Regions from separate parts of the Yersinia antarctica genome, predicted to be linked through region 2. Evidence: predicted binding sites of a transcription regulator. Region 2 holds the regulator's gene; the other holds the start of a gene.

Region 1 (6,224 bases), 1.8 Mb from region 2:
AATCATTTCGCTCTACCTCATCAAAACCTTGATTATTTGCCGTTGCCGCAAACCATTCGCCACTTTTTTTCACGATACGTTGCTGCGTTTTCAAATCTAACTGAACAAAGCCATAACGATTCTTATAGGCATTACACCATGACCAGTTATCAATAAACGTCCACATATGATAACCAAGGCAATGGCTCCCTTGCGCCAAAGCACGGTGAACCCATTTTAAATGCTCGGAAACAAACTCAATACGATAACTATCATCTATCTGACCGTTGTGGCTGAATCGCTGTTCATTTTCGACACCCATACCATTTTCTGAAATAAAACAGCGCGGATTGCCGTAGTTTTTTCGTAAGTTGGTTAGGATATCGTAAATACCGGGTTCATAAATTTCCCAACCCCGGTGCGGGTTCATTTTGCAGCCTGGCATCTGATAATAATCGAACAGCCATTCTGGCATGAAGGGGGCTTCTGGATTAACCCGGCTATCGCGGCATTTAATTCTACGTGGCTGATAATAATTGATACCGAGTAAATCTACTTTACCCTCAACAATTAATTCACTGTCTCCAGGTTGGCAGGCAGGCAGCTGATCATAATCTTTCAGTAATGCCGTCAGCTCAGCCGGATACTCGCCGCGTAATACTGGATCGAGGAAACTGCGATTAAAAAGTAAGTCGGCGATATTAGCCGCTTTTACATCCGCAGGATTTTCAGAACGCGGATACGACGGCGTGAGATTTAAAATAATGCCAATCTCACCACCTAACTCACGTTGGCGATATTTTTTCACCGCCAAAGCATGAGCCAGCACGGTGTGATAAGCCACCGTGGCCGCCCGTTTGAAATCCACTACATTCGGATAATGGAAATCGTAGAGATAGCCACCTTCGACTGGCACGATTGGTTCGTTGAAGGTAAACCAATGTTGTACCCGGTCACCAAATAAACGAAAACAGGTATCGGCATATTCAGCATAGGCGTCCACTACATAGCGGCTTTCCCACCCCCCCAACTCCTGCATGACTGTTGGCATATCAAAATGAAACAGATTGATAAATGGGGTTATCCCCTGTGCCAGCAGTTCGTCAATGACACCATTGTAAAAATCCACTGCCTGCGGATTCACTTCACCTCGTCCGTTGGGGATCAGTCGCGCCCATGAGATGGAGGTACGGAAACTGTTGTGATTTAACTGTTTCAACAAAGCAATATCTTGCTGCCAATGTTGATAAAACGTTGATGTCTGTTGCGGCCCAATCTGCTGATGAAAACGCCCCGGTTGCTTGTCAAACCAAGTGTCCCAGACAGTGGCACTTTTACCACCACTCAAGCTTTCACCTTCGGTTTGCGGGGCTGAACTGGCACTGCCCCACCAAAAATCATGTGGAAATTGATACTTCATCATACTCTCCGTAAAGATTAATCTAATCACGACTTAGCGGGTTTCAGCTGACTCAGCAAAACTCAGTTGTTGCTCTTTTTCCTGGTCGGCTTTCAGCAGGCTGCGCTCATAAGCTTTGAGGAATGGGTAGTACATCACCGCCGAAAATACCATACATAACAGACACATAACTACTGGACTAAACGCCCAATTGGCAGCCCAGGAAGCACCAATTGGCGCAGGCGTCGTCCACGGGGTTAATGACACAACTTGCGCTATCCACCCCAATTTGGTCGCGATATAGGCCAATGTAGCGTTGATCATCGGAACGAAGATAAAAGGCAGGAAGAACACCGGGTTCATGATGATGGGGGCACCAAACAGAATCGGTTCATTAATATTAAAGAAGCTTGGGACTATCCCCATTTTGCCAATAGTACGCAGATGAATGGCTTTGCTGCGTAATAGCAGGAAGGCCAGCGGTAAAGTCGAACCCACACCACCGATCAATAGGTAGTGATCCCAGAAACCTTGCAAATAGATATGAGGTAACGGCGCTCCGGCAGCTAAAGCCGCTTGATTTAGCGCCAAATTGGTCATCCAGAACGGGTTCATGATACCGGTCACAATCAATGCGCCATGGATACCGGCAAACCACAAAATTTGGCATAACAGAACCGACAACAAAATGGCAGGTAGCGAATCTGAGGCAGAAACTAAAGGTGCCAACAGGTGCATAATCGCTTCTGGAATAATCATTCCTGTGGAGGATTCGATAAATAAATTCAGTGGATGCAATGTCGCAACCACTGCCACTACGGGGATCAGAATTTCAAAAGATCGTGCAACCCCGGTCGGCACTTCTTTCGGCAGGCGGATAGTAATATTGTGGCGTTTGAGGAATGCATACAACTCCGTGGAATACACCGCGGTCACGATGGCGGTGAAAATCCCTTGTCCTGAGAAATATTGGGTTGAAATGTGCCCATCAGCATAAGGTGCTGCTACCAGCAAAAAGGACATCAATGCCAGCAGACCGGTCATGATTGGGTCCAACTTATATTGCCGCCCAAGGCTGGCACCAATCCCCACCGAGATAAAGAAGGTCATCACCCCCATGCTGAGATTGAAAGGCAGCATCAATTGCTCGCGATAGGTACTTGAGAAGTTTAACCAACCACGGGCAAAACCCCATGTGGTGTCCGCAGAAAACGGCGGAAAAATGAACACCAGCATAAATGAACCAATAATCATAAACGGCAGTGCCGAGGTAAACCCGTCACGAATGGCGATTATGTACTTTTGTTGCCCCAGCCGCCCAGCCAGTGGCGTAATGGTTTGCTCTATCATTCCAACCATTGCTTGGTAAAGAGAACTCATGGCAGATACCTTTTATTTCACTGCATTAATAAGAGATAAGGCGAAGTCGAGCACCTTATCACCGCGTTGCATACCGTAATCCATCATGTCGATAGTCATCACCGGGATCCCTAAAGGCTCAGCGATTGCCGCCAAATCACGTTGCATATATTTCACCTGTGGTCCCAATAGCACAACCTGATAGCGGCTGAACTGTTCATTGAATTCACTGGCACCGAAAGCATCAATCTGAACCTCAAGTCCGCGCGTTGCTGCCTCAGCCAACATTTTTTTCACTAACATGCTGGTAGACATCCCGGCGGAGCAGCACAACATTATCTTTTTCATTACGTATCGCCTCAGAGTAATTTGTCATATTGAGCCTCATTGGAAACAAAATGGAAACCGGTTTCCATGCAAACAGAATAGATATGAGAGCGCGCTCAAATATTTAACCACTGAAAGATATGCAGTTGTGAAAGACGTCACAAAAAGCTAAGCACTGGGAGCTGTTTTATTGGATACTCCTTGGTAACAACGGTTTCCGTTATGATGATCGCGGTATAGAATAGATGCAGTAAGACTGGAACCAAGGAAATAGGGAACTGACCAGGCCCTCTGGCCATTGATCAGATAAAGTGGAGTGAAGTTATGTCGACTATTAATGATGTATCGCGGTTAGCCAACGTATCTAAAGCTACAGTGTCCCGGGTGTTAAGCGGTACACGCGGCGTCAAGGAAGAGAGCCGTCTGGCGGTGATGAAGGCCGTTGAGACTCTGAATTATAAACCGAATGTCATCGCCCAGTTTCTGACTGCACAGTCAACCGGGTGTGTCGGTGTGATTTGCGCTACTGAACACATTCAGCAAACAACCAGTTATCTGTTTGCCTTGGAAAAACAGTTTAGCCAGCATCAAAAGCATTTATTACTGCGTTTTGCCGACAATAGCATCGGGGTAGTAAATGCTGTCGCTGAGCTCGCCAATGGTTTGTGTGATGCCATTATCATCATCGGCGCACGCTTTGCGCTGCCATCTCATGATGAAAATATCATCATGATTGATTGTCTTGAGTCCTCTACCCCCAACAGTATTTTATTCGACCACTCATTCGCAGCAGAAACTGCCTGTCACTATTTGGTCAGTCAGGGCCGCCGACATATTGCGCTGTTAAATCATGCCTCTGGCACGGTGGCGGAACAGACGCTACTGGGTTATCAACGGGCGTTGGAGAATTACCTGATTCCCTATAACCGCAGTTTAGTGATGGGTAACGTTCACTCCTCTTCAGAGGCGTTGCAGACACTATTGAATAACGGCGCACAATTTAATGCGCTGTTGGTAATGGATGAAATCGAAGCGCAAAAGGCCATCTCGCTATTGCATGTCTTCAAGCATACCGTTCCTGATAAAGTGATGGTTTTCAGCCTGGATGGTTCAGTGCAATTACCCGGTATCCCAGCAGTGCCAGCAATCGAGTATTCATTAGAAACATTGGCGAGAAAGGTGGTCGACTTAATTGATGCCCGCGCGGGTAAACATGTAAATCCGCAGGTTTTCCGGGGTAATTTGGTTGTTCCACATGGATTAATTGAGTAACGCTAGCCCTTTAGGTGGTAGATAATGCATAGCATTCAGACCGAATATGAAACTATCCGCGCATCTCTCAGTAATAGCGCGCAGGTCATCACCCTGCTGCATATTGGTCGTGATGCAAGCACGGTAATTATTGACCCGACTGGTGCTCAATGGCCACTTACCGTGGGTGATACCCATACAGCTCAGCGCTACTTCCGCCATAATCCGCCAACGGCTGATGAGATGGAAACCGCCATTATGGTGGTTGAAGATGAAGTTATCCGTATTAGCCCTGCGCTGAATAAAACCTCGCAATTAGTCACCACCGATAGCGAGATAGCCGAGATAGCTCTGCTCGCGGGTTTGCCTTTACAGAGCGAAATGCACTTATCACTTGAGGCGGTAGAGCGGGTGTTTGACAGGCTGGCGGCGGTAATGATGGGTAGACCCGCAGCCTCTGAAGGGATACCGGCAGATAATGTGTTTGCCGCACGCCTGCTTATCCTGCGTGAGTTTATGCATCACTTGCAGTTCGCGGCGATTACGATATTGAAGTTGTAAAACGAGCATCAGTCATCAGCGCCGCCACAAGGCGCACTGTCGATGAGATTATAGCTGATGGGATTTAAAGCGGGTTGAACACTGACAGTGGCTGTTTTCGCAGCACACTGCCAGGTTCTTTTTAGCGTTTTCTTCTATCAATACAGCATGTTATTTGCGGGCTTTAGGATCCAGATTATCCGCAGGCAATTCACCCGGTAAGTAATCAGGCAAGCGGCCTGCTGGGAAGATAGCCAGCAGTGATAGCAACGCCATAATCAGTAAGCCAAATTTCAGCGCTCGTAAACGCGCCTCTTCATTGACTCGCACCGCTTCGGCAACTTGTTCCGGTGTCGCCGTCGTCTGAGCTAACACACCTTGCAGGCGGTCATTGCTGACGAAGTTGATGCTGTCCATATTGATCTGAGCCTGAATTTCTGGCGTCAGAATTGGCGTTTCAGCCACACCACGCAGCACGTTAGCACTGAGCAAACCGACCAACAAAGCACCGGCAACCGCAGTACCGATGGCATTTGCCAGGTTGTTAGTCGTACCACGCAACGAACCAACATCGCCTGCCAACTCTTTCGGTGATGCACTGACTAATACGTTAAACAGTAAGGTCACCAATGCGCCCTGTGCCAGACCGAATACCACCAGACCGAACAGTACCGCGAACTCACTCCAGTTATTGCGCACCACGAATGCCAACCACAACAGGGCGATAGTACAGGTGATAAAACCATAACGGCCAATTTTGCGTGGTGTCAATTTCTTGTAGAAACGGACTATCAGCATCGCGGAGAAGAACACTGACAAGTTAAATGGCATCATGGCAATCGCTGTGGCCATCGGGGTACTGCCCTGCACTATCTGGATATACAACGGCACTGAGAAGTTCAACATCGCTTCCAGTGCGACCACAGCAAACATAGCGAATACTGCCGCTTTTTCCGTAGATGAGGTAATCACTTCCAGTGCCAGTAACGGTGTTTTACCTTGTTCCTGACGGCGACGGGTCCAAACCACAAACGCCTGACCCAGCACAATACCCAATACAATCATGAAGGGCGCGGGTGAGAAGCCTAACAAATCAAAGGGCGCACCATCACGCACCAGACCGAAGCCCCAGCGGTTCAGGTTATTAAAACCAAACGACAGCAGAATAATCGCCGATGCCGCCAGTACCACCCCAAACACATCGATGCCCACTTCAGGACGACCGTTATCAGATTTCAATCGGAAACTCAGCACAAAGATCACGGCCGATAACACAATCAAAATACCGAACGCTGGACGCCAGCCGATATAGGTACCCAGGACACCACCAATCAGAAACGCCGCGACACCCGCACCGGCTCGAGCTGAG
Region 2 (6,224 bases):
AATATTCGCGCAGCGCAAATTGAAGGTGACAGTTTCCATCGCTATACCCGCCCTGAGATGGATGCCGCCATCCGTAAAGCACGAGATCAAGGCCGACATATCAGCTATTTTGGCCCCGAAGCCAATGACTTTGGCCAGTTGGAGCAAAGTGTGTCGGAATACGGTGAACACGGCACTGGCTGTTCACGTAAGTATTTACATACCTATGATGAAGCGGTGCCATACAACCAAATTCCCGGCACGTTTACCTCGTGGGAAGCATTACCACAACCCACCGACGTGCTGTTTTATGAAGGGCTGCATGGCGGCGTGGTGACTGAACATCATGATGTGGCGAAACACGTCGATCTGTTGGTGGGCGTGGTACCTATCGTCAATCTGGAGTGGATTCAGAAATTAGTACGCGATACCGGCGAACGCGGCCATTCGCGTGAAGCGGTGATGGATTCCGTAGTGCGCTCCATGGATGATTATATCAACTACATTACGCCGCAGTTCTCACGCACTCATATCAACTTCCAGCGCGTGCCAACCGTTGACACATCAAATCCGTTTGCTGCCAAAGCGATTCCGTCACTGGATGAAAGCTTTGTGGTTATTCATTTCCGGGGTTTGGATCAAATTGATTTCCCTTACTTACTGGCGATGTTGCAAGGATCATTTATCTCTAATATCAATACATTGGTGGTACCCGGCGGAAAAATGGGGCTGGCAATGGAGCTGATTATGGCGCCGCTAGTGCAGCAGTTGCTGGAAGGGGAGAAAATCGGTTAATCTCCTTCATTCTTGAAGCCGCAGTATAGCAATGGCTGGAGAGAAAAAAATAATTTGACTCTATCCCAACCCAAAGTAATTGGAGCTGCAGGTAGGCAGCAAACGAACTCATCCCGATGAGCTTACATAAGTAAGTGATTCGGGTGAGCGAACGCAGCTAACAACCCTGCAGCTTCAAGTACGAAGGGTTTGCTTAGGCGATGTCACGGATCTCAAAACTGTGGGTAATCGTCGCCGCTTTACCCAACATCAGTGAGACGGAGCAATACTTTTCTGCTGACAGCTCAACGGCTCGTTCCACAATTTTGTCGGTCAGACCTTTGCCGCTGACAATAAAATGCAGGTTGATTTGCGTAAATAGACGCGGTGCCTCTTCGCGACGCTGCGAGGTTAATGTCACTTCGCAATCACGCACATCATTGCGGCCTTTTTGTAAAATAGAGACCACATCAATCGCGCTACAACCGCCTGCTGACATTAATAACATTTCCATCGGACTCGGTGCTTTGTCTCCAGCATTACCGTCCATCAACACCTGATGACCTGATGCCGATTCACCCAAAAATGTCAGCCCCTCAACCCACTTTACACGTGCCTGCATAACTCTTGCTCCCGGTTAAATTTTCTGATCCAGACTACCCTTTCATTTACAAACTGGCAATGTAACCCGATGTTCATCATGCTGAAGCGATACAACACAAGACACTGGCTTCATCCTGTGCTACAAACAGAACCGAAAGTGTTGTTTCTAGAATTAAATAGGGTAGCTTCTCAATACTCAGTGGAGGGTTTCTACCCGGTACGTATCTTGGCTATACCTTTCGGCAGTTGAGCAAATTAATATGCTACGAGAAAGTGTATTTTATAAGCACGCCGTACAGGGAACTCTGAGCCCTGTTATGTTAGGCAGCGATAACAACAGAGGATAACAGCGAATGGTTCTCGGCAAGCCACAAACAGACCCGACTCTCGAATGGTTCCTGTCTCATTGCCATATCCACAAATATCCATCGAAGAGTACGCTGATTCACCAAGGTGAAAAGGCCGAAACGCTTTACTACATCGTGAAAGGCTCCGTTGCGGTGCTTATCAAAGATGAGGAAGGTAAAGAGATGATTCTCTCCTATCTTAATCAGGGAGATTTCATCGGCGAACTTGGATTATTTGAAGAAGGCCAAGAACGTAGCGCCTGGGTTAGAGCAAAAACCGCCTGTGAAGTGGCTGAAATTTCTTACAAAAAATTCCGTCAGCTGATTCAGGTCAATCCAGATATTTTAATGCGCCTATCTTCACAGATGGCGAGTCGCTTACAGATTACATCTGAGAAAGTGGGCAACCTTGCTTTCCTTGATGTGACTGGGCGTATTGCACAAACGCTGCTTAATCTGGCAAAACAACCTGATGCCATGACCCACCCAGATGGGATGCAGATTAAAATTACCCGCCAGGAAATTGGTCAGATAGTTGGCTGCTCCCGCGAAACCGTGGGGCGGATACTAAAAATGCTGGAAGATCAAAACCTGATCTCCGCACACGGTAAAACGATTGTCGTCTACGGCACCCGTTAATTCCCCCTAAACTGGTGCCGATACTGTCGGCATCAGTTTTTTAATCTTTTGTGATCAATAAATTTCTGGGGCCTTTATGAAATGGCAACGGCTTATTTATCATCCTGAAGTTAATTACGCACTACGCCAAACATTAGTGCTCTGCCTGCCTGCAGCATTAGGGTTCGCTCTCGGCGAACTTCGGCTGGGCTTGATGTTTTCTCTGATACCCGCCTGTTGCAACATTGCCTCACTGGATACACCACACCAACATTTTTTCCGGCGTCTGCTGGTCGGCGGCGCGCTGTTTACTGTGAGTAGCTTCCTAACCCAGCAACTGCTGCTATGGGGTATTCCGTTGCCTGCTGTCATGCTCAGCCTGGCATTAGTTCTAGGAGTGAGTGGGGCGATTAGCCAATTGAATGGCCATTTGTTACCCGCGGCACTGATTGCTGCTATTTTCAGCCTCAGCATGGTGGGCCGCGCTCCGATCTGGCAAGCCCCGTTGCTGTGTGCCGTAGGGACACTGTGGTATGGGGTGTTTAACGGGTTATGGTTCCGACTCTGCAAGGATCAACCGATTCGCGAACCTTTGAGTCAGCTTTATCGCTTACTAGCCGATTATTGTGACACCAAATACAGCCTGTTTGCTCAGCACCTTGAGCCGGAAAAATCGATACCGCCGCTGCTGGACAGACAACAGGCGATTATGGACAAGATTAATCAGCTTTATCAGCAATTTAATCTGATTCATAACACCACGAAGAAAGAACAAAAACGGTTGTTGGGATTGTTCCAAATGGCTCTCGATTTGCAAGAGCACATTACTGCGGCCCTGATTCAGCCAGAAAAAGCACAAGAGTTAATGGAGCAGACACAGATTGAGAGCGTGATACGCCGTAATTGCCAGAAAATCTCAGCTCAAATGCGCAGCATCGCCAACGACATTCTCTATCACCACCATGCTGATGAGCATTTCACTGCCGATGATGGTCTGACAGAACTGGCAAGCATCGCACAGGCACACCCAGACAACCCGGTCGCACAATTCTACTACTACCATATCAGCCACGTGACCCAGCTATTGAGTGACCGGCGACCACTGTATGACCGTGACCTGATGTCCAGCCAACAACCACAACCTTTCTGGCCGGCGTTGATCAGCTATCTGTCGTTCAAATCAGGTGCACTGCGGGAAGCGGCTCGTCTGGGCGTAACACTGGCAGCAGGTAGCTATATCGGTAACTTAATTCATCTACCCAAACCTTATTGGATTTTGCTTACTGTGATGCTGGTAACGCAGAACGGTTATAACGCCACCAAGGTACGAATCCATCACCGTGCACTCGGCACCTTGATTGGGCTGATATTGGCAGCTGGTCTATTGCATCTGCCAATGCCAGAGGGTGCCACCCTTGGCATTATGCTGCTCATTACCCTTGCCGCTTATCTGGTTCAACGTAAAAACTACGGGCTATCTGTTGTTGGCAGAACCATAACCGCAGTCTATATCTTGCAATTATTGACCGGAGAAGGCGCTGACTTCTTGGTTCCGCGATTGCTAGATACCTTAATTGGCTGCGCATTGGCCTTTGCCAGCGCCCTATGGCTGTGGCCTCAGTGGCAGAGCGGTTTACTGCGTAAGAATGCCCATCAGGCGCTAGAGGCATATCAGAAGATTTTGCGCTTGCTGCTGACGCCTGAGCCTGATATCAACCAACTGGCCTATAAACGCATTGAAGTAAATAAGGCCAGTAACACCGTGTTAAGCTCCTTAAATCAGGCGATGCAAGAGCCGGGGTTCAACTCAAAATATTTGGCAGATATGCGATTATGGGCCACTCACAGTGAGTTGATTGTTGGGCATATCAATGAGATGACTATCCTGACGCGGGCTTATCCCTTGGGGAGTTCAGTACCAGGTAAATATCACATTCAGCTCAGCGTCGAACTGGCGGCAGATTATTTACAACTCTGTGAGATAGCCATTCAGCAATGCCAGCAACGGCTGGAGTCAGACAACAGCGAGGGGAATAACGATTTCGTGCAGATGCCGGATGTCACACCGGACACACAAATTTCTGAGTTGGAACGTAATTTACGCCGGGTTTTGTCACACTTAAGCGTGATGCATACGGTGTCTGCCATGGCTTGGCAACAACAACCCCATCACGGTATTTGGCGCAGTCAGAGATTACGGGAGCATGTATAGCAATGGAGAGGCAAAATACCTCTCCATAATTGAGTTAACCCTGGACCAGACTGGCGATGGCTTGCTCTAACCGCGCCATTCCTTGTTTGATATCATCCAGCTCCACCACTAATGAAGGGGCTAACCGCAACACATTTGGCCCGGCATTGAGGACCATCAAGCCATTAGCCGCCGCAGCCATCAGCAACTCGCGCGCACGGCCATGGTATTGCGGCGTTAACTCGGCACCAATCAATAACCCCATGCCACGGATATCGTCAAACAGGTGATACTTGTTATTGATCTCTTGCAGCGCCTGCACAAACAGGCTGTGGCGCTGTTCAATACCATTAAGTACCTCAGGGGTATTAATCACATCCAGAGCAGCCTCAGCGACGGCACAGGCCAGAGGATTGCCCCCACAGGTGGTGCCGTGAGTTCCCACCGCCATTACCGACGCAATTTCTTCCGTGGTTAGCATCGCACTGATAGGGAAACCACCACCTAAGGCTTTCGCCGTGGTCAGAATATCTGGCGTCACACCATAATGCATATAGGTAAACAGCTTGCCGCTACGCCCCATACCGCTTTGTACTTCGTCAAATACCAGCAGCGCATCATGTTGATCACATAAAGCCCGCACCCCTTGTAGAAATTCAGGCGTCGCAGAGGTGATCCCCCCTTCTCCCTGAATGGGTTCGAGCACCACCGCACAAGTATGGTCATCCATAACGGCTTTCACCGCAGCCAGATCATTAAACGGCACATGGATGATATCGGCAGGTTTCGGGCCAAAACCATCGGAATACTTGGGCTGACCACCCACCGATACAGTAAATAAGGTGCGGCCATGGAAAGCATTATGGAAAGCAATGATTTTAGTCTTATAGGGGCTATGACGTTCAATGGCATAATGACGAGCCAGCTTAAAGGCCGCTTCATTTGCCTCGCCACCCGAGTTGGCAAAAAACACGCGATCCGCAAAGGTGGCATCAATCAGTTTTTGCGCCAAACGCAGTGCAGGCTCATTAGTGAAAACGTTACTGGTATGCCATAACGTCTCACCTTGCTGATGCAATGCCGCTACCAGCGCCGGGTGGCAATGCCCCAGAGCAGTAACCGCAATTCCACCAGCAAAATCAATATATTCCTTGCCTTGTTGATCCCACACTCGGCTGCCCTTCCCTTTTACCGGAATGAACTGTGCTGGTGCATAAACAGGCAAAATAACCTGATCGAATGTACTGCGAGTTACTGCTAACTTATCCGCCATTATACTGTCCACCCTGATATCCCCTTCGCACTTGAAGCTACAGGGTTGTTAGCTGCACGCATTATTCGGCCCATCCCTGGGCCTCACCTCTTCGAGGCCGCTGCAAGCAGCGTTCAAATCTGTTCCCGACAGATTTGTCACCTGAATCACTTGACTGTGTAAGCTCAGCGGGATTCGTTTGCGGGCTGCCTATCTGCAACTCCAATTACTTTGGGTATAATCCATTGAGTTACCAATTATTGGTATATGAAAATATAATCACAAAATATGCATAAAAAATCACAATCAGGCAAACAAAAAAAACAATTAAATAATAAATACAACTCAACCAGCTAATTTTTAAGGAAATTATCTAATAATTGATGACCTTGCTCGCTGAGGATACTCTCAGGATGGAACTGCACCCCCTCCAATGACAAGGTGCGATGACGGATACCCA

Evidence for each region. Region 2 encodes CRP, which controls carbon source genes, mostly activating them, when cyclic AMP is high. Its sites were predicted from a motif close to ATGTGANNNNNNTCACAT; they were not measured.
Region 1: a site for CRP is predicted at 3,211-3,228, ahead of ACWJJO_RS09630 (PTS sugar transporter subunit IIB). Genes of this name have one in related genera too.

Annotation. Positions count from the first base shown of each region.
Region 1 covers NZ_JBSJQF010000001.1:2,079,789-2,086,012, reverse strand. The annotation lists gene ACWJJO_RS09640 (glycoside hydrolase family 1 protein) at 1-1,399, opposite strand, end outside; gene ACWJJO_RS09645 (PTS lactose/cellobiose transporter subunit IIA) at 1-6, opposite strand, end outside; gene ACWJJO_RS09635 (PTS sugar transporter subunit IIC) at 1,433-2,758, opposite strand; gene ACWJJO_RS09630 (PTS sugar transporter subunit IIB) at 2,771-3,085, opposite strand; gene ACWJJO_RS09625 (LacI family DNA-binding transcriptional regulator) at 3,389-4,336, shown strand; gene ACWJJO_RS09620 (hypothetical protein) at 4,361-4,876, shown strand; gene ACWJJO_RS09615 (MFS transporter) at 5,027-6,224, opposite strand, start outside.
Region 2 covers NZ_JBSJQF010000001.1:280,958-287,181, reverse strand. The annotation lists gene ACWJJO_RS01130 (phosphoribulokinase) at 1-774, shown strand, start outside; gene ACWJJO_RS01125 (OsmC family protein) at 968-1,375, opposite strand; gene crp (cAMP-activated global transcriptional regulator CRP) at 1,710-2,342, shown strand; gene ACWJJO_RS01115 (YccS/YhfK family putative transporter) at 2,419-4,533, shown strand; gene argD (bifunctional acetylornithine/succinyldiaminopimelate transaminase) at 4,568-5,785, opposite strand; gene ACWJJO_RS01105 (aminodeoxychorismate synthase component II) at 6,118-6,224, opposite strand, start outside.